DNA from 2 places in the Moritella sp. 36 genome. Region 1 is predicted to be linked to the other one. Evidence: riboswitches for the same ligand, from Rfam matches in the RefSeq annotation. Region 1 holds a riboswitch; the other holds the start of a gene.
What was found. Region 1 has a riboswitch for thiamine pyrophosphate ahead of thiC (phosphomethylpyrimidine synthase ThiC). Riboswitches for the same ligand answer to the same signal wherever they lie in the genome.
Positions count from the first base shown of each region.

Region 1 (3,196 bases):
TCAAGAAAGCTCGAAAACACGTGATATTACGGGTGGTCTACCACGCGTAGCGGATCTGTTTGAAGCTCGTCAGCCAAAAGATGCTGCTATCTTAGCGGAAATCTCAGGTACTATTAGTTTCGGTAAAGAAACTAAAGGTAAACGTCGTCTAGTTATCACACCTACCGATGGTGCTGAAGCTTACGAAGAGATGATCCCTAAATGGCGTCACTTGAACGTGTTCGAAGGTGAGAAGGTTGCTAAAGGTGAAGTTATCGCCGATGGTCCTGAATCAGCACACGATATTCTACGTCTACGTGGTATTAGCCATGTTGCGAACTATATCGCGAACGAAGTTCAAGAAGTATACCGTTTACAAGGCGTAAAGATTAACGATAAGCACATTGAAACTATCGTTCGTCAAATGCTACGTAAAGCTAACGTAATCTCTGCTGGTGATAGTAACTTCTTACCAGGTGAGCAAGCTGAAGTTTCACGTCTGAAAATTGCTAACCGTCAGCTAGAAGCTGAAGGCAAGCAACCAGCCGTGTTCCAACACATGCTTATGGGTATTACTAAAGCGTCTCTTGCAACTGAATCATTTATTTCAGCTGCATCGTTCCAAGAAACAACACGTGTTCTAACAGACGCTGCTGTTCATGGTAAGATTGATGACCTTCGTGGTCTGAAAGAGAACGTTATTGTTGGTCGTCTGATCCCTGCTGGTACAGGCTTCTCTTATCACCAAGAACGTGCGAAAAAACGTGCTGGTAAAGTAGAAGAAGTAATGCAAGAAATCACGACTGATGAAGCTGAACAGAACTTAGCAAACCTACTAAATAACCTTTAATTGATTTGCTGAATGCAATTAAAGTCGTGTGTAAGTGATGACAGACCCACTGATTCACTTACGCATAGTTATTAGATAGTAAAGGCGCCCTTTTATAGGGCGCTTTTTTTTGCTTGTTTTTTAACGCCATACCAGTCTATACTCCGATACATCTTGTCGGAGTGCTTTAGGGCTGAGACCATTTAATAATGGGATCCGTGGAACCTGATCAGGCTAATACCTGCGTGAGGAAACAAGAGTGATTAATATGAATATTATTCGTGTCATTGTAAGTTAGCCATAGGGACATCAGGCCGCTTACTATTACATTTACGATCAATATATCACTACTCTCCATACTCAACGACAAGCAATCATCTTATTAGAAAGGAATGAGTGCTATGTCTACTACCAATATAAATCAAAGCAATAAGACCAAAAAACCAACGCGTCGTGAAAACCGCGAAAATGCACAAGAGTTTATTAATAACCTCAGTTGCGAACCGTTTCCTAATTCAGAAAAATTTCATCTCACAGGTAGCCGTGACGATATTCAAGTTGCGATGCGAAAAATCAATCTTGATGAGACGTTAGTCGCAGGCAGTAAAGACGATCCGGTTTATGAGCAAAATGAATCGATCCCGGTTTATGATACATCAGGCCCCTATACAGATCCGGCGATTGAAATAAACGTACACCAAGGTTTACCGAAGTTAAGACAAAAATGGATCGAAGAACGTAACGATATTGAAGCATTAGAAATCGTTACTTCGCACTTTGCCCAGCAGCGTCTTGCTGATGATGGTATTGATCATATCCGCTTTGAGCATTTACCAAAGCCATTGAAAGCCATTGATGGTCAAAACGTTACTCAGATGCATTATGCTCGTAAAGGCATGATCACGCCGGAAATGGAATACATCGCGATTCGTGAAAACATGGGCCGTGAATTGATCCGTAACGAGCTGTTATTAAAACAACATGCGGGTAATGATTTTGGTGCCAGCATACCGGAAAAGATCACACCTGAATTTGTCCGTGATGAAGTGGCGCGCGGTCGTGCGATCATCCCTTCCAACATCAATCATCCAGAATCTGAGCCGATGATCATCGGTCGTAACTTTCTTGTAAAAGTAAACGCCAACATTGGTAATTCGTCAGTCACATCATCGATTGAAGAAGAAGTCGAGAAGCTAGTATGGGCGACGCGCTGGGGTGCTGACACGGTAATGGACTTATCCACAGGCCGTAATATTCATGAAACGCGTGAGTGGATCCTCCGTAATTCACCTGTGCCAATCGGTACTGTGCCGATCTATCAGGCTCTAGAGAAGGTAAACGGGATCGCCGAGGATCTTACTTGGGAAGTATTCCGCGATACCTTGATCGAACAAGCTGAGCAGGGGGTTGATTACTTTACTATTCATGCTGGTGTACTGCTTCGTTATGTACCAATGACGGCAAAACGCCTTACCGGGATCGTGTCGCGTGGTGGTTCGATCATGGCTAAATGGTGTTTGACGCATCATAAAGAAAACTTTGCTTATGACCATTTCGAAGAAATCTGTGCGATTTGTAAAGCTTACGATGTATCTCTGTCATTAGGTGATGGCATGCGTCCAGGTTGTGCGGCTGATGCGAATGATGAAGCCCAATTTGCTGAATTAGCAACTTTAGGTGAGTTAACGAAAGTTGCGTGGGAGCAAGACGTACAAGTTATTATCGAAGGCCCTGGTCATATCCCAATGCACATGATTAAAGAGAATGTTGAAAAGCAGCTCGATATTTGTCATGAAGCGCCTTTCTATACTTTAGGTCCACTGACAACCGATATCTCACCGGGTTATGATCATTTTACTTCGGGTATTGGTGCTGCTCAAATTGGTTGGTATGGGTGTGCGATGTTGTGTTACGTGACACCAAAAGAACATCTAGGGCTACCGAACAAAGAAGACGTTAAGCAAGGTATGATCACTTACAAAATCTCTGCGCATGCGGCTGATTTAGCGAAAGGTTTCCCAGGTGCTCAAATCCGTGACAATGCGATGTCGAAAGCCCGTTTTGAATTCCGTTGGAATGATCAATTCAACCTAGCATTAGACCCTGATACTGCACGTGCCTATCACGATGAAAATATCCCACAAGAATCCGGTAAAGTTGCCCATTTCTGCTCTATGTGTGGACCAAAATTCTGTTCAATGAAGATCTCACAAGATGTCCGCGATTACACTGCTAAACAAGAACAAATCAGTATTCAATTGCTCGATGAAGTTGTTGTGATTGATGCCGAAGAGGGGATGAAACAGATGTCTGAAGAATTTAAAAAGCACGGTGCCGAATTATATCTGCCACCAACACATGATGCGGTAAATGGTCGTGTGACTGAAT
Region 1 covers NZ_CP056120.1:4,733,299-4,736,494, reverse strand. The annotation lists gene rpoC (DNA-directed RNA polymerase subunit beta') at 1-829, shown strand, start outside; TPP riboswitch at 977-1,078, shown strand; gene thiC (phosphomethylpyrimidine synthase ThiC) at 1,210-3,196, shown strand, end outside.

Region 2 (3,196 bases), 1.8 Mb from region 1:
CGAAATTGAGATAAATAATAGACCTGTTATTTATCAATTAACTAGCCAGTGTTCACCATAAATTTAATATCTCTAACCTGTGTTATTAATGCCATTATTCCTATTATGTTCACCTTTCGGCTAGGTCGTTCGTGTGATACCAACGCACTTCATTTCATGCTGGCAGCAAGGGCAAATTCTGATGGCTTTCGCAGTGAACGTTGCGACTAGTTTAGGCATACTCCAATTTAACTGATGCAGTAATATGACTTGAATACGCACGCGTAACCGCTTGGCGTTACCGTGCAAAAAACCATAATCCCGCACTCGCTGTAACCCTTTCGGCAACACATGCTGCAAGATAAGCCAGAGGAATTGCAATGTCGGTAAGGTTCTGGTTTTCATTGCTTGAGTTTGTCCGTCTTTATAGTTGAATGTCACCGTATTATGGCTCGTGTCGATGATGTCTTTATCAGGTAATACGCCCCGATATAAATAGCGTGGCAGATATTGTAAGGCGGGAAGACCGTAACCGACTTTTCGGCAGTCAACGACCCATTTAGTCGGTAATGTTTTAGTGTTTGGCAGTGATAAATCAGCGTGCTGATTGATTGCATCAATCATTCTAGCATCCGTGTCTAATAATGGTTCACTACGTGAAATCTAGCGAACCAACACCCAGCAAAAATAATTCTAGGTGCCTTCGTTGACCATCATCAAACATCCCAACAATTTATTCTATTCGCATGAGACAGTTCCAATCTTAAAGCTTCTATCTTCTCTTGCTCCTGAATACCAAATGAAACAACTTTCTGCTTTTAACGTGTTGAGCTCTGGATTTGTAGATATATTTACATTATCTCTAAAAGAAAACGTAGCTACAATATTAGTGCCAGATACACCCTCTGAAACCCAATCATTAGAATGATACCCAGAAAAGACGATATCCTGTCCTTGTCCAATTCTGTGCATAAGTGAGGATATTGTTGTTGACGAGGCGGAAGGTGTTCCATAAATAAAATAGCAATCATGACCGCAGATATTTTTAAATGGATTATCCGCAGGTTCATCTCCGTAATATCCGCCACCAGTGATAGGATCATTTCTATTCGGGTTTCTTTTCTCTAACCCTGCTAAAGCTAATTTTGCATAAACAACTGTTGCCTGAGATTCAATTTGAGCACGGACTTCGGCTAAAGAACCATTCCGTGCATCTGTACGAAAATCTAAGAATTTTGCGATTGCAACGGATGATAAAATAGCAAGTAATATGATACACATGACTAGCTCGATTAAAGTGAAACCACTTTGTTTTTTCATCTTTATAACTTAAACATTGATTTTAGACAGGTGTATGATATCAGTTTAAGCTATTTATCAAAATACCCTTACAACAGCAGTGTAGTGGTATAGCGAATTTAGCTACAAAATCTAATGTGTATTATCTCGGTTAGCACAATAACTCTAAGCCAGTTCTGTCCAACTATGGTTTAGATCAACAGCGTTAAGCCTGTGATCACCAAGGGACTTTGTCGTACCATAACTACCAAGCGACTCTGTCGTTTTTATAATTACCAAGGGAAATTGACGATTCAAATCATTATATCCTGCCAGTTGGTTGTATATTGTGGAGTGTCGGCAACGAGAACATTAAATCGCCTTGGTTGAGTACCTCACCAGAAAATAATGCAGTCATGCTCAATGACTAAGCAAACTAACTACATTAAAGGTAATTAGCATTGTTAAGTTGCTCTTTTAATAAAACTTGTTATTATGTGCGCATATATAGTCGGGGGGCCTTTTAGGCTGAGATTGCACTTTGCAAGACCCGTTGAACCTGATTCAGTTAATACTGGCGTAGGGAACTAGTAAGTCTTGCTTTGTATTATTTGATCCGTCACGTGTCATAAAATTTTAGCTCGATAAAGTTCCTATACGTTAGCCTTAGGAACTTTATGTCAAACATTACCGCAATAAATAAAAACCAAGTTGCATTTACACCTATCGTACTCACGATCGCGGGCTCCGATAGTGGTGGCGGCGCTGGTATTCAAGCCGACATTAAAGCGATGTCTGCAACGGGCAGTTATGCCTGCTCAGTGATCACCGCAATTACTGCTCAAAATACCCTCGGCGTGTCAGCCATTTTCCCAATACCCCTTGAACATGTCGAAAAACAACTTGATGCTGTTTTTACTGATCTGAATATCGTTGCAGTTAAAGTCGGTATGCTGGCCGATGATGACATCATCAAAATAGTCGCGGCCAAAATAAAACAGTATCAACCTGCATTTTTAGTTGTCGATCCCGTCATGGTCGCGACCAGTGGCGACTTATTGATACAAGAATCTGCGATCAGCACGCTCAAAGCGGAATTACTGCCGCTTGCCGATATCATTACGCCAAACTTACCTGAAGGTGCTGCGCTTATTGGTAGTGAAATACCGAGCAGCGAAGCAGACATGATCAACATGATCACTGGCCTTCGACAACTGGGTGCAAAAGCAGTACTACTCAAAGGTGGTCACTTAGAACAAGATGAAAACAGTAACGATCTGCTCATTTTCCCCGCAGGTGTCCACCACTTAACAGCAAAACGTATCAACACGCGTAATACTCATGGTACTGGTTGCACGTTATCTTCGGCTATCGCATCCTATCTGGCACAAGGTAATGATCTGTTGCGGGCTGTGCAACTGGGTAAACAGTATATCTCACAGGCCATTGCGCATGCCGATGAATTAGAGATAGGTAAAGGCCATGGACCGGTAAATCATTTCTTCAGTGGTCACGCTAATGTCTGCTAATACATTGGCGATATCTGCCAACAAAAATGCTGTCAGTATCGATATATCAGGTGGCTACCTGCGTTATCACGACAGTACTGAAGTGACTGTAGCTGGACTTGATATGCATATTCCCGCAGGGCAGTGGACATGTATTTTGGGGCGAAGTGGTTGTGGTAAAAGCTCTTTACTGCGCTACCTTGCTAACTTGCTTGACAATAAAGTGGATTGGGCCGGTGAACTCTCCACGCAACCTCAATGTGACATCAAGGATAATATTGCTTATATGGCGCAGCAAGATCTGTTGATGCCTTGGTTGTCGGTGTTAGATAACGTTATGTTAAGCACTCAATTTGGCGGTGCGGATTATCAAACAAAGAAAACACACATTCAGTTTGATAAAGCGCACTCGTTATTACAAAAAGTGGGGC
Region 2 covers NZ_CP056120.1:2,963,092-2,966,287, reverse strand. The annotation lists partial or broken gene HWV03_RS13075 (transposase) at 121-609, opposite strand; gene HWV03_RS13070 (type II secretion system protein) at 718-1,299, opposite strand; TPP riboswitch at 1,760-1,860, shown strand; gene thiD (bifunctional hydroxymethylpyrimidine kinase/phosphomethylpyrimidine kinase) at 1,935-2,786, shown strand; gene HWV03_RS13060 (ABC transporter ATP-binding protein) at 2,776-3,196, shown strand, end outside.
Region 2: it holds a riboswitch for thiamine pyrophosphate, as region 1 does, so the genes downstream of both, thiD (bifunctional hydroxymethylpyrimidine kinase/phosphomethylpyrimidine kinase) here and thiC (phosphomethylpyrimidine synthase ThiC) in region 1, are expected to answer to the same signal.